Regions from separate parts of the Neobacillus sp. SM06 genome, predicted to be linked through region 1. Evidence: predicted binding sites of a transcription regulator. Region 1 holds the regulator's gene; each other region holds the start of a gene.

The links. The regulator Rex, encoded in region 1, represses fermentation and respiration genes when NADH is low (regulators of the CRP and FNR family bind a similar motif). The targets are predictions, from matches to a motif close to TTGTGAAATATTTCACAA.
Region 2: the regulator Rex is predicted to act here: its motif matches at 2,909-2,926, upstream of ACQYAD_RS09060 (hydrogenase small subunit).
Region 3: the regulator Rex is predicted to act here: its motif matches at 2,188-2,205, upstream of ACQYAD_RS03215 (L-lactate dehydrogenase).

What each region holds. Positions count from the first base shown of each region.
Region 1 is NZ_JBNWEO010000017.1:312,985-321,030, forward strand. It holds gene tsaB (tRNA (adenosine(37)-N6)-threonylcarbamoyltransferase complex dimerization subunit type 1 TsaB) at 1-39, shown strand, start outside; gene rimI (ribosomal protein S18-alanine N-acetyltransferase) at 61-510, shown strand; partial or broken gene tsaD (tRNA (adenosine(37)-N6)-threonylcarbamoyltransferase complex transferase subunit TsaD) at 507-1,540, shown strand; gene ACQYAD_RS15010 (ABC-F family ATP-binding cassette domain-containing protein) at 1,846-3,762, opposite strand; gene moaC (cyclic pyranopterin monophosphate synthase MoaC) at 3,971-4,465, shown strand; gene ACQYAD_RS15020 (redox-sensing transcriptional repressor Rex) at 4,490-5,149, shown strand; gene ACQYAD_RS15025 (YhbD family protein) at 5,348-5,971, shown strand; partial or broken gene ACQYAD_RS15030 (cytoplasmic protein) at 6,078-6,203, shown strand; gene ACQYAD_RS15035 (YdiK family protein) at 6,340-6,537, opposite strand; gene ACQYAD_RS15040 (CPBP family intramembrane glutamic endopeptidase) at 6,534-7,256, opposite strand; gene groES (co-chaperone GroES) at 7,560-7,847, shown strand; gene groL (chaperonin GroEL) at 7,900-8,046, shown strand, end outside.
Region 2 is NZ_JBNWEO010000014.1:97,923-105,968, reverse strand. It holds gene ACQYAD_RS09075 (efflux RND transporter permease subunit) at 1-491, shown strand, start outside; gene ACQYAD_RS09070 (TetR/AcrR family transcriptional regulator) at 499-1,059, shown strand; gene ACQYAD_RS09065 (TetR/AcrR family transcriptional regulator) at 1,135-1,782, shown strand; gene ACQYAD_RS09060 (hydrogenase small subunit) at 2,043-2,888, opposite strand; gene ACQYAD_RS09055 (ArgE/DapE family deacylase) at 3,180-4,436, shown strand; one part of gene ACQYAD_RS09050 (IS3 family transposase) at 5,091-5,967, opposite strand; one part of gene ACQYAD_RS09050 (IS3 family transposase) at 5,966-6,240, opposite strand; gene ACQYAD_RS09045 (MFS transporter) at 6,719-7,927, shown strand; gene ACQYAD_RS09040 (LacI family DNA-binding transcriptional regulator) at 8,011-8,046, shown strand, end outside.
Region 3 is NZ_JBNWEO010000009.1:150,142-158,187, forward strand. It holds gene ACQYAD_RS03210 (SNF2 helicase associated domain-containing protein) at 1-2,026, shown strand, start outside; gene ACQYAD_RS03215 (L-lactate dehydrogenase) at 2,303-3,250, shown strand; gene ACQYAD_RS03220 (MFS transporter) at 3,298-4,524, shown strand; gene ACQYAD_RS03225 (IS110 family transposase) at 4,930-6,207, shown strand; gene ACQYAD_RS03230 (glycoside-pentoside-hexuronide (GPH):cation symporter) at 6,648-8,046, shown strand, end outside.

The DNA.
Region 1 (8,046 bases):
GCCGAGGCAAAATGGCTGGAAGCAAAGGCGCAAAAATAAACAGAATAGGAACATGAAATAATGGAAGAAACAATTGTTTTTCGGTTTATGCGGGAAGAAGATATTGACCAGGTTGTGGAAATTGAGCAGGCCTCTTTTACCACCCCGTGGAGTCGGGAAGCTTTTTACAATGAAATGCATCATAATAAGTTTGCCGTTTATATTGTAATTGAGCAACACAAAAGGCTTATTGGGTATTGTGGTGTTTGGATTGTGGCGGATGAGGCGCATGTAACCAATGTAGCGATCCTTCCGGAGCATCGAGGAAAAAAGCTTGGTGAAACCTTGATGAGAAATTTGATGAACCTTGCCAGGGATAGGGGCGCGAAGACGATGACGCTTGAAGTCCGGGTGTCCAATTTTATTGCACAGTCCCTTTATCGAAAATTGGGATTTAAAGATGGTGCGATCCGTAGAAACTATTATACGGATAATCAAGAAGATGCATTAGTAATGTGGGTGAGATTATGAAAACAGATCAATGGATTTTGGGACTGGAAACGAGTTGTGATGAAACAGCCGCAGCGATTATCAAAAATGGCCGGGAAATCGTCGCAAACGTCGTTGCATCGCAAATTGAAAGTCATAAGCGGTTTGGCGGGGTTGTGCCGGAAATTGCATCGCGTCATCACGTTGAGCAAATTACCATGGTTCTTGAGGAAGCTTTAAAAAGAGCAAACATTACGTTTCCTGAGCTGGATGCGATTGCTGTTACTGAAGGCCCCGGACTGGTGGGAGCACTTCTAATTGGGGTGAATGCGGCAAAGGCTTTAGCATTTGCACATCGTATTCCGCTCGTGCCTGTACACCATATCGCCGGGCATATTTATGCCAATCGACTTGTAAAAGAAATGGAGTTTCCGCTGTTGGCACTAGTTGTCTCAGGCGGGCACACTGAGCTTGTTTATATGAAAGAACACGGCCATTTTGACGTCATCGGGGAAACGCGAGATGATGCGGCCGGTGAAGCGTATGATAAAGTCGCGAGAACGTTGAATATGCCTTATCCGGGGGCCCGCATATTGACCGGCTCGCCCAAGAAGGCAAACCGGCAATTGACCTGCCGAGAGCATGGCTTGAAGAAAATTCATATGATTTTAGTTTTAGCGGGTTAAAATCAGCTGTGATCAACACCGTTCATAATGCAGAGCAGCGCGGTGAGAAAATGAAACCGGAAGATTTGGCTGCAAGCTTTCAGGCAAGTGTCATTGACGTACTGGTGAAAAAAACGGTAAAAGCAGCCGAAGAATACAATGTCAAACAAGTTTTGCTGGCTGGCGGTGTTGCGGCAAATAAAGGATTAAGAGCGGCGTTGACAGACGCCTTTTCGGCAATGCCATCCGTAGAGTTGGTAATCCCGCCATTATCGCTTTGCACGGACAATGCCGCGATGATTGCGGCAGCTGGCAGTGTGATGTTTGCGAAAGGAAAGCGGGCTGATTTAGCGTTAAATGCCAATCCTGGACTCGAAATTGATAAATACAATCATGAAAACAGTTAATAAAGTCTCTCTACGGGGCAATGGACGGATGTTTGCCGATCGATTGCACACCGGGAGGGACTTTTTTTTGTGGATAAAGTGAAACTTCAATTCGAAAAAAGAATTCCTTATTGTGAATAACCAATAATAACTGTGTATAATGTGGATAAGTAAATCGTTTTTTGTGGATAATGTGGAAAAATGACAAAAAGGTTACTGAATTAAGATTGTAATTGTGGATAAAAATGTGGAAAAGCGGGATTTAGTATCCCGCTTTCCGTTTGCTATCGGTAGCTGTTCGTGTTGAGTGGCTCGTCGCCGCGTTTTTATTCGGCAAGCTCTGTCCATTCTTCCAGTAACATTTCTAGTTCGGCTTTGGCTTTGTCGTTTTGCGCCGTTATTTCCAAAACCTTCTCATGGTCTTGAAAAATCTCTGGTTCACACAACTGCTGTTCAAAACTGTTGATTTGTGCTTCCAACTGTTCGATTTTTACTTCAATTTCTTCTAATCGCCTTTTCCGTTGGCGTTCTACTTTTTTGCTTTCTTTGTCCTGTTGATAACTTGTTTTTTCCGAAGTGGCGAGGGCGGCCGTTTTTGTGGCTGAAGCTGTTTTTTCAAGGGCTTTCAGCTCTTCGATTTCATTTTTCTTTTCCACATAATAATCATAGTCGCCAAGGTACTCGCTGCAGCCATCCGCATGTAATTCAAGCACTTTGGTTGCGATTCGATTGATAAAGTAACGGTCGTGGGAAACAAATAAAATGGTTCCCGGATAATCGATAAGGGCATTTTCGAGAACTTCTTTGCTGTCAAGGTCAAGATGGTTCGTTGGCTCATCTAAAATAAGAACGTTCGCTTTTTCCAGCATTAGTTTGGCAAGAGCCAGACGCGCCTTTTCGCCGCCGCTAAGTGTGGAGACGATTTTTAATACATCGTCTCCGGAGAACAAGAAATTCCCGAGCACGGTCCTGATTTCTTTTTCCGGCTTTAACGGGAAATCATCCCAGAGTTCGTTGAGGACTTGTTTATTGGACGTCAGCTCGGCTTGTTCCTGATCATAATAACCGATGGTGACGTTTGAACCGTACTGTACGGAACCGGAAAGGGATGGCAGCTTTTTTATAATCGTTTTTAAAAGTGTTGATTTACCAATCCCATTCGGCCCGACTAAGGCAATGCTTTCGCCGCGGCTTACTTGAAAGGTGAGATTTCCGGCAATTTTTTCACCGTAACCAATCGTCAAGTTTTCTACCTTTAAAACATCATTGCCGCTTTGCCGCTCAATCTCAAAAGCGAAGGAAGCGGACTTCTCATCCCCTAAAGGGCGGTCGATGATTTCCATTTTATCCAATTTTTTGCGTCTACTTTGCGCCCGTTTGGTTGTTGAGGCCCTTGTCAAATTCCGTTGAATAAAATCTTGCAAATCGGCAATTTCCTGTTGCTGTTTTTCATACAGCTTCATTTCCCGTTCGTAATTGGCCGCTTTTTGTTCCAAATAGGTACTGTAGTTTCCAAGGTATTTTCTGATTTGGCGGCGGGAAACTTCATAAACGGTATTGACGACTTTATCGAGAAAATAGCGGTCATGGGAAACAATTAAAATGGCCCCATCATAGTTTTGCAAATATTGCTCAAGCCAAGAGAGGGTTTCAATGTCCAAATGGTTTGTCGGCTCGTCCAATATTAAGATATCTGGCTTTGTGAGCAGCAGTTTTCCTAATGCCAGACGGGTTTTTTGGCCGCCGCTTAAACTGGAAATCATCAAGGAATCATTGGGAAAATTTAACCCGTGCAGCACCGAGCGGATATCGGCTTCGTACTGATAGCCGCCAAGCTCCTTAAAATTGATTTGCAGCTGGTCATATTCTTTCAGAATTCTTTCATACCGGTCTTGATTTTCATGGATGAGAGGATCGGCCATGCTTTCCTCTAAGTTTCTCAATGATTTTTCCATCGTTTGCAGGTCTGCAAACACTGTCAGCATTTCTTCCCCTATCGATAATTTGGACTCCAAACCGGTATTTTGCGCCAAATAGCCGATCGTTACGTCTTTCGGCTTGATGACTTCACCACTGTCATGTGAAATCTGTCCGGCAATCATTTTTAATAATGTGGATTTCCCAGCTCCATTGCGGCCCACGAGCGCAACGCGGTCACGAGTTTGTAATTCCAGTTTTATATTCGATAAAATTAGGTCAGCCCCATAGTATTTTGAAAGTTGATTGACTTGTAGCAGTAGCATTTTTTTCACCTCAATTACTAAAATTAGTGTACCGTATTCCTTGATTGTCAGCAATAAAGTGAGTGTGGATTTTACTGAACGTTACTGCGGGATAAAGTCGATAGCCCGGCTTTTTAGCGGTACAAAATCAATTAATTTAAGATTATTCGTGCAAAGTTTCACACATACAGTGAAAAATAGTGTATGATTTAACTGGAGGAATGTAATAATGGCAGAATTTACACATTTCAATGAAGAAGGCAGAGCAAAAATGGTGGACGTTAGCGACAAGCCTGAAACAACGAGGACGGCACTGGCCCACTCCAGCATTACCGTAAATAAAGAAATTTACGAAAAAATTACTCATAATGAGATGAAAAAGGGCGATGTGTTAGCAGTTGCCCAAGTTGCGGCGATCATGGCTGCAAAAAAAACATCGGAAATTATACCGATGTGCCACCCGATTGCGTTAACCGGCATCAATATTTCTTTTTCTTGGGAAAAAGGTCAGCCAGATCAATATACATTAAATATAAAGGCAGCGGTTAAAACGAAAGGGAATACAGGTGTAGAAATGGAAGCGCTAACAGCCGCATCTGCATGTGCGTTGACCGTGTACGACATGTGCAAAGCGGTTGACAAAGGAATGATTATTGGCGCCACTTATCTTGTGGAAAAAACCGGCGGCAAGAATGGTGATTTCAAACGAACCGAACAAATTTAAGATTGATGGGGGTGTAAGGAATTTATGAACAATGAATCGATGAAAATCCCGCAGGCAACGGCAAAACGGCTGCCTTTGTATTACCGATTTTTAAATCATCTTCATTCTTCGGGGAAGCAAAGAGTTTCCTCAGCGGAATTAAGTGAAGCCGTGAAAGTAGATTCGGCTACAATTCGCCGCGATTTTTCCTATTTTGGCGCGTTAGGAAAAAAAGGCTATGGCTACAATGTGAACTATTTGCTGTCCTTTTTCCGAAAAACGCTTGATCAGGATGAATTGACAAAAGTGGCTTTGATCGGAGTAGGGAATCTGGGCACTGCTTTTTTAAATTATAATTTTTTAAAAAATAATAATACGAAAATTGAGTATGCCTTCGATGTCGATCCGAATAAAATTGGTACCAAGATTGGAGATGTTCCGGTTTTTCCTATGGATGAGCTGGAGGAGCAATTGAAGGCTGAGGATATCCAGGTGGCCATTTTAACGGTTCCCGCGCCCGTGGCGCAAACCATAACCGATAAATTGGTCAAAGCCAATATCAAAGGAATTTTAAATTTCACGCCAGCAAGATTAAATGTTCCGCCTTCGATCCGGATTCACCACATCGACTTGGCAGTGGAATTGCAGTCGCTTGTCTATTTTTTAAAGCATTATCCGAACGAGAACATTGAAGAAGAAATGTAACGATCAGAAGATCTTTTCGCCACGGAAGGTGAAAGGATCTTTTTTTGCTAATCAGAATTTATATACATAAATTCTGATTAGCATAAGGGCAACTACGCCTCTGTCTTCGCCAAAGGCTCGCCAATCGGCGAGTTTTCTTTAAAACCTTTAAAACGCAACAGTGTTATGTTACGTTTTTATTCGAAAGGGGTTTTTGCTATGAGTGATGAATTAATTTCTAAAAAGGATCTTTTGGACTTAACGGGTATTTCCTATGGACAGTTATACCGGTGGAAAAGGAAAGATCTGATTCCGGAGGACTGGTTTATCAGGAAATCCACTTTTACCGGTCAAGAAACCTTTTTCCCCAAAGAAAAAATACTTGAGCGGATCAATAAAATTCAAACAATGAAGGAACATCTGTCGCTAGAAGAACTGGCAGATATGTTCTCTCCCAATTTGACTGATTTGCAGTTATCAAAAGACGAATTGATAAAACGTAACATTGTTTCAAAATCGGTGCTTGATTTTTATTTAGAAAATGATAACCGTGGCCAGCAGTTTGACATAGCGCGAATCGTTGAAATCGTTATTCTGGAAACACTCCTCCAGTCGGGTGACATTCATCAGGAAGAAGGTAAAATGGTTCTCGATCTTTTAAAAGACCATTCGCCATTATTGAAACAAAAAAACTGTGAATTAGTGATCCTTCGGAAACTAGGCATTTCAACATGCCTGCTGCTTGTGAATGCGGAAGGGGTTTATTTTGAAAAAGGGGCAAAAGTTGTTACACAGCTGCCTCTATTAAATCTGATGGAAGAATTAAAGGTAAAACTAGTATAGAGATGAATGTAGATGGCATCGAATGAACGGGGAGATCTGATCACCTTCAACAGAAATGCTGCCTTTGCTGCTTCCATTTATCAAAAACGAAGGTGTACTTTTGGCCAAGGTGATCGAAGGGGATGACATCTATCTTGAAAATACGAAAGCTGAGGTCGTGAGAGGCAATACGATCCAGATTGGATCAGGCTGTACAATCGGTCAGGTCGAGTACTCTCGCACGCAGCTTTAGCCAGGATTCGGAGTCGTCGGTAAAAATAAAAACAAAACGAAGCCTCAAATGAGAAAAAGAAATTTGCTCTCATGCTTTCGTACCAGTCACGGGCACCCTTAAACGTACGGGCCTTTTCATTTTAGGATGAAAAGGCCTATTTTTTCCCTTTATTTTTTGCAAAAGAAAACAAGATAATTTTGAGCCCCGAACCAAGATCAAATGTCGCAAGAATGACGAGCAGGTAGGCAAAAAAGCCCCAGCCGTTTTGCTGGACATCCTGGATGGCGAAGTAGGTAAACAAGGCTCCTAACAACAGATAAACGAAGCCTGAAAAGAGCGGTGACTGTCTCATAAAAATCCTCCGATAAAATTTTGCACAAACCCGGCATCTTGAATCAATTTTTCAAGATCATTCCGGAAAGCCGATTGAATGATAACCACAAGTGTATTCATGGCGACATGGGCGAAGATGGGCACAAGGATATGCTTTGTCCGGATATACAGATAGGCAAAGGTAAAGCCCATCGATGAATACAGCAGGACATGCTGCGGCTCCATATGTGCGAGCGCAAAGATAACAGAACTTGCAAGCGCGGAAACAAAGAAGTTAAATCGTTTGTATAGGGTTCCAAACAGGATTTTCCGAAAAACGATTTCTTCAAGAATCGGTCCGAAAATCGAGCTTACAAGTATCGTTAATGGTAAGGTGTCAATGATTTTTAAAATTTGCTGTGTGTTTTCAGACCCCATCGGCACGCCGATCAGCCGCTCAATGTTCGCTGCCAGCGATTGAGCGAAAAGAGCAAGAAAAACGCCGAAAATGGCCCAGATGATCGAGACACTTAGCGAGCTTCCCGAACGGTTATCACGCGTGCCGCGCATTTCTTTTCGCAAAATAAACAAGGTGATGGCAAGGCCAATGCTAAAACTAATAATCAGCCAATAGGGAACAGCCAGCCTTTGATTTTGACCAAGCTGCTTAAGAATAAATGCGGTGAGCGGAATGCCGGCGAAACTGGAAAATTGCATGGCAATGTATACAATTAAGATTGTCCAATCGTCTCTTTTCAAAATGCGAGTCTCCTCCAAAGGTAACGAAATATTTCTGCACTATAAACCATTCTACTCTTTTAATAGCCGTTCTTTCAAATAGAAGCGTTTTCGCGAAAAAAATTGGTATAAAATCGATTGTCGATAAACATACTTTTAAAGGTGTTTGCATTGACAAATAAAGCAATTTTTTTTGCAAAAAATTTTGGCTTCATACTTGCAAAAAATGATTCGATTCATTATTATAATAATTGTGTTAGCACTCAAGAGTAGTGAGTGCTAATAATGACTGAATAACATATCAATTTGAGGAGGTTGTTTGAATTGTTAAGACCATTAGGTGATCGCATTGTGATTGAGCTTGTTGAATCAGAAGAAAAAACTGCAAGCGGTATCGTATTACCGGACTCAGCTAAAGAAAAGCCTCAGGAAGGAAAGGTTGTTGCCGTTGGTACGGGTCGCGTCCTTGATAATGGAGAGCGCGTTGCCCTTGAAGTTTCTGTAGGCGATCTGATTATCTTCTCAAAATACTCTGGTACTGAAGTGAAATACCAAGGTACTGAATACTTAATTTTACGTGAAAACGATATTCTTGCTGTTGTAGGCGAGTAATTGAATTTGAACATTTATACTTATAATCAATCTTTTGAGGAGGTTCTTGTAAATGGCTAAAGAAATTAAATTTAGTGAAGATGCACGCCGCGCTATGCTTCGCGGAGTTGATACACTTGCAAATGCGGTAAAAGTAACGCTTGGACCAAAAGGACGCAATGTCGTTCTTGAGAAAAAATTCGGCTCACCACTCATCACA
Region 2 (8,046 bases), on a different contig from region 1:
TCGGAGTTGGACTTGTGTTTCTCGGTTTGCTTGCCATTTACCGTCATCCACTAAAAGCATTCATCCCTTTACTTCCCATTCTTTTTATTGTCGGCTGGTCGGGGGGAATCATGTATTTGTTCGGCATTGCTTATACCCCTCTTACGGCAACCCTGGGTGCTTTAATTATCGGAATCGGGACGGAATTTACCATTTTAATAATGGAAAGGTTTTATGAAGAACGAAAGAAAGGTTTTGCAAGTATGGAAGCAATCATCATTGCGAATAAAAAGATTGGCCGAGCGGTTTTTGCCTCTGGATTATCTGTGATCGGCGGGTTCAGTGCCTTACTTGTTTCCGATTTCGTCATTTTGAGCAATTTTGGTATGATGACATTATTGAATGTGTTCTTTGCCCTCCTTAGTACGATCATTGTAATGCCTGCGATATTAATCATCTTTGATCGGTTTGTTAAAGTAAAGAAGGGCAAATTACAAGCAGCAGAGGAGTGAAAGAAGTTTGCGAAATAAAACAGATCAAATTATTGAGGCCGCTATGAACGTGTTTATGAAGAAGGGCTTCCTACAGGCAACCACTCAGGAGATTGCACGGGAAGCGGATGTTGCCGAAGTAACATTGTATCGGAAATTCTCCACTAAACAAAATTTATTTGAAACAGTGATTAAAAAGGTATTGGAAAATCAGTTTCAAACAAAGATTCTTAAATTTGCCGAAGAAGATACAGATTCTTTCTTTTTGAAAGTATTGGACAACCGGCTTGAAATATTATCGAAAAACCAAAAAATGATTAAAATGCTTCTTTCTGAAAGTCTTGTAGGAAACTTATCAGAAGAATTAAACTTTCCCTCCTTTATTTTCAACGGGTTAAAAAAAGGCGTCCAGCTCCATTTTGATCGGCAGAATATAAAAGCGGATGCCGGATTGTTTGCCCAGCATATTGGGGGAATTCTTCTCAGCAATGTTTTGTTTATAAAGGATGTTCCTTATAATGAACTGGATCCCCAAAAAAAGGAAGAACTATTGCGTTATCATTTAAATTCCCTAAAAGCAAATTTATAAGCTCAAAGGTTGCTTCAATATAAAAATCAGATTGCAACAAGTGGTGTTGGTTATTAGGGAGAAAGGAAAAAAATCATGTCAATTTCAGAGATGGTTGAAGATTTATTCAAAGATGAACACCTTACGGAAAAACAGAAAAGAATTATAGAAGCAGCCGTCCTAATTTTTTCAACGAAAGGATTTTTTGATTCTTCTACGAAAGAAATTGCCATAAATGCCGGGGTTGCTGAAGGGACGATCTTTCGATATTACCGAACAAAAAAGGATTTACTCCAATCGATAATGGAAAAAACAATTTCAAAATTAACAACCATTCATGGCAATGGAATGAATGAAACAGAACGATTTGACAACCGGTACAAGAATCTTAAAGATTTTATTTCAACATTTATAAAAGAAAGGTATGATATGGTCAAAAAGTATTCACCGCTTGTCAAAATACTTTTACACGAATTGACTCTCCGGAAAGAAATCTGGGAACCGTATTTCTTAGTAAACCTTAGAAGTTTAAATGAAGACTTTAAAAATTTGTTCGGTAAATTAGGGCAAAAAGACGATCGTATAAAGAATGGCTCGGAAACCGCATTAAGGTTAATCATTACCACGATGGTAGGATTTTTCGTATTCAAATTTCTTTTAGACCAAGAGATAAATGGGCGGGATGAAGATGAAATCGAAATGATTGTTAACTATATAGTTGATGGTCTTGTGGTACGGGCATAACAAAAATAGAATGGTAGAATGAGAGTGCAAAAACTTAAAGGAAATAGCAACCTTTCTCTATACAAAATAGAGGGAACCTTCGTACCTTGAAATCCATTTTTATTTAGAAATTAAATCAAAAAAGCACCTCATTCTTGGAATCTTTCAAGTTGAGGTGCTTGCTTTATTAGCTAATCAGAATTTATATCCATAAATTCTGAACGCATAAGGGCAACTACGCCTCTGTCTTCGCTAAAGGCTCGCCAATCGGCGAGTTTTCTTTATTTTTTCTTTTTTCCGGTAAAGGATCCTTTGTCCCAGAATCCCTTTTCAGAGCAGCCGATACAGGTGAACCCAGCTGAGATGCAGCGATCCAAGCCAAGTGCTTCACACGAATTAAAGGCTGTTGGACCTTTGCATCCTAATTTAAATAAACAATAGCCCTTTCTCGCCCCTTCATCGTCATATGACTCGGCAAACAATTTTTGATCAAAGAAGGGTTTCCGGTGGCAGGTCAAATGGACGGTTGTTTGATAGAATTTTTTTGGACGAAGCTTCTTGTCGAGTTCTGGCAGCTCCCCGTGGAAATGGACGTGCAGCAAGGTACCGATAATTACTTCCGGAATCGGCGGGCAGCCGGGGACAAGGGCAACAGGCACATCCTCGGGAACAATCGAGCGAATGTCAGCTGAATGGGTAGGGTTGAGCCCAGCTGCTGAAATGCCTCCCCATGCAGAACAACTCCCGAAAGCAATGACTGCCTTTGCATGCTTTGCTGCATGGATAATTTCTTCTCTGACCGATTTCCCAGCGATCATCAGAAATTCATCGCTCCCCGGAATTCCTCCTTCGACCGCAAGAACGTATTGGCCCTTATATTTTTCTAAAATGGTTTCCTTGTGTTCTTCCACTTGGTATCCGCCTGCCGCAGAAAGAAGTTCGCTGTATTCAAGTGAAATAAAGTTCAGCATCGTATCCAAGGTGGATGGTTCAAACGAACGAGTGAACGCTTCCTTGCACCCGGTACAGTCCAAAGCACTGATCCAAATGACCGGCAATCGGGTATCCGTTTGCTGAAGCATTTCATCGGTTACTTCAATCGCTTCCAACCAGCTGTATTGTGGCATCTCATCGATCTCCTTTAATATTGCTCAGTATTTCACATGTTCTTTAAGCTCATTATACCACCGATCGATCGCCAAAAAATCAGAAAACAAAGATTCCACAAAAATGTCATAGATCAATAGATGAGTTCGATTTTTTACACAAATTGCAGCTATTCTTCAAATAAGCAAGGGATTGCCATTTTTCTGAAAAGTGATATTATTAATACAAATTATTTTTTCATAAATGACTATGGTTAATCGTATGCCAGATCGTGTTAAAATTACTTTCTATAATTGTGACAGGAGATCAGTATGAATACAAAGACCTTATCTTTAGAGAAACTGCAAATCCTTCAATTCATTGATGACCAGCAAGAAAACTTAATCGATTTTTTAAATCAGCTTGTTGGGATTCCTTCTGATAACCCACCTGGAGATTGTCAAAGAATTGCGGAACATCTATATAGAAGGCTTGAAGAATTCAAATTTGAAAATGTTTTCATCCATCAAGTTGAAGAGGAAAAAGTAAAAGCCGTTGGCATGACGAAAACCGCAAATGTTATTGGTTTTCAATCATTTGGCAATGATGGTCTGGAAATTACCCTTAACTCGCATGGGGATGTTGTCCCTCCCGGCAAAGGGTGGATGCAGGATCCGTATGGCGGTCAGATTGTCGATGGAAAAATGTACGGCCGTGGTGCCGCTGTTTCAAAATCGGATATTGCTTCCTTTACTTTTGCTACCCTTGCATTAAGAGAAGTCAAAGATCATTTAAGCGGAAAAGTCTCTTTGGCGTTTACTTTTGATGAAGAATCAGGCGGGGAAATTGGCCCGAAATGGCTGCTTGAAAAAAAGCTGATTCACCCGGATATGGCAATTTGCCCGGGATTCACGTATTCCCTCGTCAATGCCCACAATGGCTGTCTGCATTTAGAAGTTAAGTTAAAGGGGAAATCTGCTCATGCGGCAGAACCGCAGTTTGGGCATGATGCCCTTGAAGCGATGAACGGTGTTTTAAGCGCATTGTATGAGTACAGGAAAGGATTTTCAAAAATAAAATCGGCTGTTCCCGGGATCGAGTCTCCTAGTTTAGTAGTGGGCTTAATTTCCGGAGGAATCAATACGAATGTTGTTCCGGATACAGCAGCAATCCGGTTGGATCGGCGTTTAATTCCAGAGGAAGATCCTGCAGCAGCAGAGTCGGAAATCCGAGAGATTGTTACAGAAACGCTGAAAAATTTTCCAGGAGTTGATCCGGAAGTAACTCAGGTTTTGTTAGCGAAGAGTTTTGGTCCTATTTCTGTCGATTCCCCTTTAATCCAAGCGGTTAAGACCAATTGGCGAGAACTGATGGGCGGAGAAGAACTTCCTGTCAGCGGTTCGCCGCTTTATACCGATGCGCGGCATTTCTATGAAGCTGGAATCCCGGTAGTGTTATTTGGAGCAGGCCCGCGAACATTGGCAGAAGCAAATGGACATCGTGCCGATGAAAATGTCAGAATAGAAGATTTAATAAAAGCAACTAAGATTGTTGCTTTGACCTTGTATGACCTGTTGCAGAAAAAATAGCTGGGATAGAGAGGGACGGGTTGATCAAAAACAGGAATTGCAAACCAAAAGAGTTTAGCGCTCTGTATTGAATAATAGAATGGCCTAGTTATCTGCTGGGCCATTTTTTGTCCTGGTAAAGGTGTCGGATTGAATTATTCGACAAATGCGTCGAATTAATCGGGAAATGCGTCGAATTCCAGGTCAACCACGTTGAATTAACCGGCAACCACGTCGAATTCCGGGTCAAATGCGTCGAATCAATCGGGAGACGCGTAGAATTCCAGGCCAAACGCGTCGAATTATGGTGCTACAAGAAGTCAAGACAGTTTTTTTGAAAAATTAAGGTGTATACAAGATTAAATTACTTAGATATTTCTATAATACAAGGGTCTTGATCTCCTCTTCCTGTATGGAAATTGAGGGGAATAGCGCCAATTAGATATTGTCCACAGGTGGAGGACATAGTATAAGCGAAGGCGTGGGAGAAATGGTTTCCTCCTACACCCAAGATCACCCCAAAGCGCTGAAATGTTGGTAAAATTTCATCCTCTTCATAAAAGATTGGTTCGTTAGAACGAATCTTTTATGAAGAGGGCAGCAAGCGAAGCGCGGTAGGATTTTTTAAGTTTAGATATAAATATAAGACAACTTTCTTGACGAACACCGCTACTGTTATTCACATGTGGATAACAGTACAACATCCCGGTTATACACAGCAGCTGGTGTATGGTTATCCAATGACTGGTGTGGTAAGTAGTGGTTGTGTAGATGGATATAGCGTTCCACACCTTGCCTCGTTTCTCGCGGGCTAGTATAGTCGTTGATATAAATCTCATTGTACTTCAGGCTACGCCAGAACCGTTCTATAACGATGTTGTCCTTTGCACGGCCTTTGCCATCCATGCTGATGCGGATTTCGTTCTCCTTTAGCAAATCTGTGTACTGTGGGCTGGTAAAGTGGCTCCCTTGATCACTGTTAATAATGGCGGGTTTGCGTTTGGCTAGCGCCCTTCTCATAGTCTCTAATACGAACCCGATTTCAAGGCTTTGATCCAATTGCCAATCCACAATGAAGCGAGAATACCAATCCATGATGGCGTAGAGGTACATCCAGCCTTGCTTCATCCGGATATACGTGATATCCACACTCCAAACCTGGTCGGGCTGAGTAATGTTTAGCCCTCGAAGTAGGTAGGGGTAGATCCGGTGCTGGAGATCCCGTTTGCTAAGGTTCGGACCGGGATAGATAGCCATAATACCCATCTCTCGCATGTACTTTCTTACTGTATTTTCGTGAATAAGATCCCCTTCTCGATTCATAATGGCAGCTATCTTTCGATAGCCCAGAAAAGAATGCTTTGTGTATAGCTCATCAATCCGGTGCTTGAGGCGAATTTCCTCCGGAGAGGGAGGGACCGGCTTATAGTAAAGACTGGTGCGGTTTAGATTAAGTAAATCCGCTTGTACGAGGATGGAGTGTTCGGAGCAATCCCATTCTATGAGATCAATACGCTCTTCACGAGTAAAGTTAGAGGCCAGATTTTTTTTTAAGCCACGACAATTGGGTGGTTAACTTACCAACCTCGGCGTAGAGTTCATTGATTTGTTGTTCATATTCTTTTTTCATTTTGGTGATACCTTTACGATCATCAACAAACAGCTGTGAGAGGTTTTGTACCACCTCGGATTTCCACCGGTTGAGGACATTGGTATGGATCCCATGCTCAGAAGCGAGCTGTGAAACTGACTTTTCTTCCTTTAGGATTTCCAGTACAATTTGCGCTTTTTCTTCTGGGTTAAACTTTCTTCGAGTGGTTGACATACAACTAAGAAACTCCTTTTTTATTGTCTAGTTTATATGTAGCATTATAAATTAACCGGCAACCGCGTCGAATTCCGGATCAAATGCGTCGAATCAATCAGGAACCACGTCGAATTCCAGGCCAAATGCGTCGAATCAACCGGCAAACCCGTCGAATTCCGGGTCAACCACGTTGAATCAACCGGCAACCGCGTCGAATTCCGGGTCAACCACGTCGAATTCCAGATCAACCACGTCGAATTCCCATCCAAAGACATCGAACAAGAAACCAAGCCCACGCATGAATCCGCAAATCCGCTCAACTCGTAAAAAACAAACGGGATCGCCCTTTTTTTCACAAGAAATTATTTCGGGTATAAAAATAATTTTACATATGGTATGATGACTTTAATAATTTTTCTGTGGATGGAAGGGTTTTGCAGTCGCCCATATAGGCTGTTTTTTAAAATTGATTCAAAATGGGTGGAGAGCGAAGAATATGCTGATATGGAAACGGAATTTATGGGTATTGTGGGTTGGTGTTTTTTTTACAGCGGCAAGTTTTTCAATGGTTATTCCTTTTTTGCCAATTTTTTTGCTGCAAATCGGGGTACAGCAGCATACAGAAATTTGGTCGGGTCTCATTTTTAGCTCTGCTTTTTTTGCAGGTGCGATTGCTTCACCTTTTTGGGGGCGCGTCGCCGATAAATATGGCAGAAAACCTATGATCGTTCGAGCTGGATTTGTCCTGTTTGTCATCTATACATTAATGGCCTTCGTCACAAATCCGTATCAAATTTTGGTGCTTAGGATTCTTCAAGGTTTGCTGAGTGGATTTATTCCGGGGGCAATTGCCTTGATCGGAACGAATACACCTAACGATAAAGTCGGTTATGCGCTTTCCTTGATTTCGACTGCTTCAGCATCTGGGCAGATTGTGGGACCATTGCTTGGCGGTGGAATCTCTTCGTTAATTGGGAACCGCTGGGCTTTTGCCACCGCTGGCTTAATTGTACTTATTTCGACCCTTTTAATCATCTTTTGGGTAATCGAAGAAAATTTCACACCTAGCAAGGAAAAGGGATCCGTCAGAAATGACTTGAAAGCCGCATGGCTCAATCATCCGTTAATGCTCGTGATCGTTTTGACAGTGCTTGCTTCCGGTTCTGTCATGACGGTTGAGCCGATTTTGCCATTATATGTGGTTAAATTGGGCGGATCGTCTGCCCATGCTTCACTAATTGCAGGGATTGTTTTCTCGCTTCCTGGCATTGCTAGTGCAATCTTCGCGCCATTCTGGGGGAAATGGGCCGATAAGGCAGGGTTTAACAAAGTTCTAGTGATTGGCCTTTTTGGCGGTGCGCTCGGTATGCTGGCGCAAACTTTTTTTAGCCATATTTGGGGATTTTCAATTATCCGGTTTATCTTTGGCATCTTTTTCTCTGCAGTTTTCCCAGCTTTAAACGGGCTAGTTGTCAAATCGACTTCCGAAAATTTCCGCGGTAGGGCATTTGGCTTAAATCAGACTGCCAATCAGATCGGCGGCATGGTCGGACCAATGATTGGCGGCTTTCTTGGCGGCGTTTTTCCGGTGCAAAGCGTGTTTGCAGTAACAGGGATTCTCCTTTTAATCGGAACTGGAATTGCCTATTGGCATCCGGCTGATTTAAAGAGCATTTTTAAATTTAAACAAACAATTAAACACTAATCGAATTGAATCATTCCGCTTTTTAGTTAAGATAGGAATCGAAAAAAGTTTACTTTGGAGAAATGGATTGTGGGGTAAAAGGGATGAAACCAAATATAAAGGACGTTGCCACGCTTGCG
Region 3 (8,046 bases), on a different contig from region 1:
AGAATACCATTACGGTGAGAACAAAATCGATCCGTTTGAGCCTTCCAATGAAAACAACGGAAAAAGCACGATTATCGTGCGTGATGCTGAAAAAGAACAGGCGATTATGGATCTAATGGAGTCGGCTGATCTAAAATTCAACGGAGAACTGCTCTATGTTAACGAGGAAGAAGGAATGTTTGATTTCCTATTTGAAACACTCCCGCAGCTGGAGGACAAGGCAGAGATTTACTTAACGAATCGGGTAAAATCGGTTATTTTTCCAAAAGAGCACGCACCCGTTACGACTGTTGATGTTGATTCATCGGGCAACTGGTTGGATATAAGTTTTACAATGGATGGAATTGGCGAAGAAGATATCCAAAACATTTTGCAAAACGCGGTGGAGAAGAAAAAGTTTTATCGCCTGCCGAATGGTGCGTTCGTATCGTTGGAAACAGAGGAATTCCAAACGATTCAAAACATAATGGCTGAATTTCATCTTAAACCATCACACTTGAAAAAAGATTCCCTCAAGCTCCCATTATATCGAGGGATGCAGTTGGAAGAGCTGGCTGGTCAAAATCAAGGCAATGTCAAATATGGAAAGCAGTTCCGTCGCCTGTTGAACCGGATCAAAAACCCGGAAGAACTCGAATTCGAGGTGCCTGAATCGCTTCATGCCGAGCTAAGAGACTACCAGAATTATGGTTTCCAATGGTTAAGCATGCTGAAATTTTACCAGTTTGGGGGGATTTTAGCAGATGATATGGGGCTTGGTAAAACGCTGCAAAGCATTGCGTTTCTTTTATCGGAAAAAGAAAGAACGAAGCAAGTGAAGCCAGCGTTAATCGTGGCGCCAGCATCGCTGATCTATAACTGGAAAAATGAATTTCAAAAGTTTGCCCCATCATTAAGTGTGGAGGTAGTGGCGGGCGCACCGCAAGAAAGAATGGACATGCTGCAGCAAGCTGCCGTACCGGATGTTTGGATTACCTCCTATCCTACTTTAAGGCAGGACATTGAGCATTATGCGAAGCACGCATTTCATACAATGATTTTGGATGAGGCGCAAACGATTAAAAATTATGCAACAAAGGCCGCGAAGGCGGTAAGAGACATTCAAACCGAAACGTGCTTTGCTTTGAGCGGCACACCGATTGAAAATTCGGTGGATGAGCTGTGGTCGATTTTTCAAACAATCATGCCGGACTTTTTCCCAAGCCAAAAAGTTTTCCGCCAGCTGGAGCCGGAAAAGATTGCAAAAATGATACGGCCATTTTTGCTGCGGCGGGTGAAAAAGGATGTACTGAAGGAATTGCCGGATAAAATTGAAACAGTCGATTATTCCGAGCTTTCGAAAGAGCAAAAAGCATTATACCTTGCTTATTTGGAAAGAATCCAAGCGGAAACAAAAGAATCGCTGCAAGGAGAAGGATTCCAAAAAAGCCGGATCAAAATTTTAGCTGGTTTAACACGCTTGCGGCAATTATGCTGTCACCCTTCATTGTTTTTGGAAAATTACCAAGGAGACTCGGGGAAGCTGGAGCAATTAATGGAGATCGTTGGGAATGCTGTGGAAAACGGGCGCCGCTTGCTGATTTTCTCACAATTCACCAGCATGCTTTCGATCATCCGTTTGGCCTTGGCGGATGCTGGCCTAAGTTTCTTTTACCTGGACGGTCAGACCCCGTCAAAAGAACGGGTTCAAATGGTGGATCAATTCAATCAAGGGGAAGCAACTGTTTTTCTTTTATCGTTAAAAGCAGGCAATACCGGTTTGAATTTAACCGGAGCCGACACGGTCATCTTGTATGATCTTTGGTGGAATCCGGCTGTTGAAGAACAGGCGGCAGGACGCGCCCACCGCATGGGTCAGAAAAATGTCGTCCAAGTGATTCGCATGATTGCCCAAGGAACGATTGAAGAAAAAATCTACGAATTGCAACAAAACAAACGGGAACTGATCGAAACACTGATCCAGCCTGGCGACCAGGCGCTCTCAAGGCTCACCGAAGAAGACATCCGGGAGATTTTGAGTATCTAACAGCTTGCATATGGCGAGTGACAAAGGCAATGCCCTTAAGCGGGTATTGCCTTTTGTACTACGATCCGAATTGATATCGTAATTTACCATCCTCTTTTCCGTTCACAAACCCTTCACAAAGAAAACGGTTTAAGTGGATATTCAAATTTTAGTCACAAATTATGTGAAAATATTCACATTCTTGGTGCTATACTTTCAATATCAACACAGTAACAGTAATAACTGTTTACGTATGAAATACATGAAAAAATGGTTATTTGAGAGGAGAATGTCATCATGAATTACGGAAAAGTCAATCGGGTTGTATTAGTTGGAACGGGTGCAGTCGGCTGCAGCTACGCTTACTCCATGATCAACCAAGGTGTAGCAGAAGAACTGGTACTTATTGATGTAAATGAAGCAAAGGCTGAAGGCGAAGCAATGGACCTAAACCACGGAATGCCGTTTGCTCCATCGCCGATTAAAGTTTGGAGCGGAACGTATCAGGACTGTGAAACGGCCGACTTGATTGTCATTACTGCAGGATTGGCACAAAAGCCTGGCGAAACACGGCTACAGTTAGTGGAAAAAAACACAAAAATCTTTAAAGACATTGTTAAAAACATTATGGCAAACGGATTTAACGGAATTTTCCTTGTCGCAACCAATCCGGTTGACATTTTAACCTATGTAACCTGGAAAGAATCAGGACTGCCAAAAGAACGGGTCATTGGTTCTGGAACGGTACTTGACTCAGCGCGCCTCCGCTTTGGACTGGGTAAGTACTTCAACGTCGATACACGAAATGTACATGCCTACATTATTGGTGAGCACGGAGATACCGAACTTCCTGTCTGGAGCAAAGCATCGATTGGCGTTGAGCAGCTTGAATCCCTTTTAGCAGAAAAAAATGAACTGAAAAAGGAAAGCCTTGAAGATATTTTCATCAATGTCCGCGATGCCGCTTATCACATCATTGAGCGCAAAGGAGCAACATTCTATGGAATTGGAATGTCCCTCGTCCGGATCACAAAAGCAATTTTAAACAATGAAAATAGCATTTTAACGGTTTCTTCTTATTTAGATGGACAATACGGACACGAAGATGTGTATATCGGCGTTCCAGCCATCATCAACCGAAACGGCATCCGCGAAGTCATTGAAATCGACTTAAATGAAAAAGAAAAAGAGCAATTTGACCGATCTGTCGCTGTATTAAAAGAAACAATGCAGCCTGTTATTTAAAAATGACCTTAAGTCATAATGGCAAATTATAAACAGAAGGTGACACCATGGAAACAATGAATCAGACAAAAAAAGGGTATTTTATGATGGCCGTGCTGTGGCTGGCATATGTAACCTTTGCGATGAACTGGGTTGCTGGTTCCTCGCTCACACCGCAAATCACAAAAACCTTTTTCGGCGGGTCAGTTGATCCCCTTATTTCACAATTGGTCAACTATTCGATTACAACTGCCCGGGTATTTGCCAATATCTTAGCTGCGGTCATCCTGATGAAATTAGGACCAAAAAAAGCCGCTGGAACTGCGATTGGCCTTCTCATGATGGGTCTTGTCGCCATCTATCTTCCAAATTATTGGGCCTATACAGCGGCTCGAATGGTCATGGCAGTAGGGGGATCAATGGTCATTGTCTACATGAATCCAGTTGTCGCCCACTATATTACAAACTCAAAAGTCAAATTGCGCATCAATGCAGCCAATACCGTTGCCTATAACGCAGGAGCTTTCATCGTCGCAATTCTTTTTACACTTTTCGCAAACCAAATGGTGGCAAACTGGCGCTTAACCTTAACCGCCTTTGCCTCCTTAACACTCTTGTTTTTCATCGGCTGGCTTTGGAAAGCGGACAATTTTGAAACAAAAGAAGCAAACAGCAACCGAACCGAAACCTACGGATATAAAGACGCCCTTAAAGATGGATTCCTATGGCGTTACGGCTTGGCCTTTGCATCATTCCTAACGCTCTACGTCTTATCACTTGTCAGCTTTAAAGCGATTTTCGATCAATATACCTTATTAAATGGCTCAGTCACAAACCTTTTAATCTCAGGATTCGGCATCGTTGGAACCTTTGCCGGAATCGCAATCGGCAACAAAGGCGTACCGCGCAAACCAACACTTATGGCTTCAGGCATCGTCATGGTCGGAACCTTTGCGCTCGCCCTGGTTTTTGCCAATAAACAGCCGCTGCTTTCCTATATCCTGATCGCCATATCCGGCTTTGCCATGTACATTCAATACCCAATCTTCCTGAACCTCCCGCACGAACTAAAAGGGATGACACCGCAAAAGTTGACGATCCTGTTCGGCCTCTTCTGGGCACTTGCCTATGCCGGCCAAACGATCGCAACCATTATCTGGAGCTATCTCCTGGGCGCAGCAGGCTACACCCCGGCCATGATCTTCTTCATCGCCGCATCAAGCCTCTACATTTTCATGGTCGCCACCTTCCCCGAAACCCGGGAACGAAAAGCCGCCAGCAGCAAAGCCGCCTAAAACACAAGTCCTCGAACCCCCGAGGGCTTTTTTTATGGAAAAATGTACACCATTTTGCCCCCTCTACCCGTTGAAATTAACATAGAGAGGAATTCACATTTTACTAAGTTCCCATACTGCATACCTCGCAAACATCATCGAAATTCATCTGGTTTTGTTGAAAAAAAGTTCATCAAACGTTTGATGAACTAACAGGCAGCGCCGGAAAAACGGAGCCTATTTCGATTCGACAAAAACCGCCTGGAATCATTCCCTACCACCGTTAAAGGTTTCAATTTTGCAAAAGGAGCATTCCTGTTAGAAGGATTTTCGGGGACTTGAACAAAAAGAGCCCTCTTGGTATGATGCGGGGTGTCAAATCTCGACGAATTAACCCCTAATTTGTTAACCAAGGAGGACTCCATAATGGATTTTAAACAAAATCAAAAAATAAATCAAGTTACCGAGAAAACACTTGTTGTCGGAATCGACATTGCTAAGCGTACACATTACGCTTGCTTTGTAGATGACCGCGGCCGAGTGCTCCAAAAGTCATTTGCAGTTTCGCAGTCTTTTAACGGTTTCGAGTTTTTCTATCAACGTATTTTGAGTGCGATGAAAGAACATGAAAAAACAGAAGTCATTGTAGGGATTGAACCTACAGGACATTACTGGCTCAATTTAGCCTACTTCCTTGAGGAACGAGGCATTCCCTTAGTCATGACGAATCCTATGCACGTCAAACGATCAAAAGAGTTGGACGACAATCTGCCAACCAAGCATGACCGCAAAGATGCGCTGGTGATCGCTCGTCTTGTAAAGGACGGACGCTTTAGTTATCCACGGATACTTAAAGAGATGGAGGCCGAACTTCGTGTTGGCTCAACCTTCCGAGGCAAGTTGACAGAGGAATTAGGCACTGTCAAAAACATGATGATTCGCTGGCTAGATCGCTATTTCCCTGAGTTCACTCAAGTATTTCCATCCTTCGGAAAAATGGCCATGGCTGTACTAGAATGTACCCCATTTCCAAGTGATCTTCACGAGAAACAACCCGATGAAGTTTTAACCCTTTATCGAGAGGTTGAGGGGCTCAAATCCCCCCAAAGACCAAAAGCAATACGTCTTATAGAATTAGCAGCTAACTCTATCGGAGTAACAGAAGGACGTGAGATGGCCCGTATTGAAATTGCCACACTCGTCAGCCGTTACCATCAGTTAGAAGAAGATATCGAAAACATTACCGGGCACTTGGTTGAGCTAGTAAAAACGTCTGTAGAGTACGAATGGTTATCAACTGTACCAGGGCTTGGAGATACAACGATAGTTGATCTATTAGCGGAAATCGGAAGCTTTTCACACTACGAAGACCCACGCCAAATAATCAAACTTGCGGGATTAACGTTACGTGAAAATTCCTCCGGTCTGCATAAAGGACAAAAGCGAATCTCCAAACGGGGCAGAAGGAAGCTGCGCGCCCTCCTGTTCCGAGTGATGATGCCAATGATTCGCCATAACGAAGCTTTTAGAAAGCTACATGAGTATTACACGAACCGTCAGGTTAACCCGTTACGTAAGAAGCAATCCATTGTGGTCCTATGCGGTAAGCTATTAAAAGTATTACATGGAATTAGCACGAAGCACAAAGCGTTCGACGCACAGCGAATGATGAGGGATATTCCTAGTCTCGCAGAGGCTATGTAAAGCCCTACATCCCCTTTAATAGACCTAGACAACAGGATGACACGGAGAAGCTGGCATTATATTTTCCATTCGACCTCGAGTCCCTAAAGGAGCTTCGCTAGCCTCTGCCTTATGACTAGACCGAACGAAGGAATGTAGGCACACTGATGCCCAGAGACATGGGAGGGTACGTCATCATAAGCTACGCAGAGATCCATTGTGCATCACATAAATTCCTTTCACTACTTTCCACTAATATCCAGTAGTGACCGCGTAGCGTACCCATATGGTGGAATAGTTTCACATATAATGAAAATACTGTAGGGGACTTTGTCGAAAAATATTTTTTTGACACCGTACCAATGGCTCAAACCCTTGGTACATCAACATTTATAGAGGGAGGGCAAAGAAACGTACGTACAAGGTACATACCAAAACAAAAGGAAGAAAGGGGAAGGTTTATGGCTCAAAATGAAGCACGCCAGCTGGACTTGCCAGCTGCCGCACCAGATCCGGAAAAAATCACACTGAAAGAAAAAATCGCCTACGGAATTGGCGATGTCGGCAACAACTTTTTATTCGACCTCGGTCAGATTTATTTGCTGAAATTTTACACCGACTCTTTAGGAATCCCATCGACCATTGCGGGACTGGTCTTTTTGATCACAAAAATATGGGATGCTTTTGCCGACATTTCGGTCGGCACGTGGATCGACAATCGTAAGAACATTGGACCAAAAGGGAAATTTCGGCCGTTTATTTTATACGCAGCGATTCCGCTCGCTTTAATGGATATAGCCAGTTTTATCAATCCAGGCTTTTCGCTTACGGGAAAAATTGTCTGGGCATTCGCAACCTATATGATTTTTAGTACAGTCTACAGCATTTCCAATGTGCCATTTGGCTCAATGGTTCCAGCAATGACAAAGGATCCGCATGAACGCGCCCAATTGGCATCGTTTAGACAAGCTGGCTCGAACCTTGGGCTCCTGATTAGTACAGTCGGTTTCATGCCCATTGTTTTGATGATGAATAACAAAACAACAGGCTATTTGATGGCAGTTGCCATTTTTTCTGTAATGGGCGTCTTCCTTCAATGGTATTCCTATAAAAATATCAACGAACGATATGTCGAAGCCAAACCGAAAGCAACAAAAGATTCGATAAAGGCAGGGCTGAAGAATATTTTTAAAAATACGCCGCTCTTGATCCTTTGTACCGCAAACTTGCTGACTTTTACGGCTTTCAGCGTCAAGCTTGCCGTCCAGGTTTATTATGCACAGTACGTTTTGAAGGATGTTTCAATTGTTCCATACATGGGCTTTTTCAGCATTGGAAGCGTGTTTGTCGGAGTCGCTCTTGTTCCATATCTTGTGAAAAAAATCGGCAAAAAGGGAACCTTTATCCTCGGGGCAGCGATCTGGACTGCTGCCGATCTAATCGCCTACATGGTGGCCAAGGATGCTGTCGTCTTTATGATCTTCGCCTGCTTTGCGTTTTTTGGAAGTGCCTTTATTAACAGTTTAAACTGGGCGCTCGTTTCCGATGCTGTGGAATATGGGGAATGGAAAACGGGCAGCCGCTCGGAAGGGGTCGTTTATTCGTTCTTCACCTTTTTCCGCAAATTGTCCCAAGCCTTGGCCGGCTTTATTCCCGGACTTGTCCTAGGCCTTGTCGGCTACGTGCCAAACGCCCAGCAAAGCGCGAAGGTAATCGCCGGCATCAAAGATCTGATGTTCATTTATCCAGGCTTACTGGCCTTCATCACCATTATCGTCATGGGCCTTTTCTACAAATTATCGGATGACCGGTTTAACGAAATTGTCGCAGAACTCGGCAAACGGAAAAAGTTTACCGGCA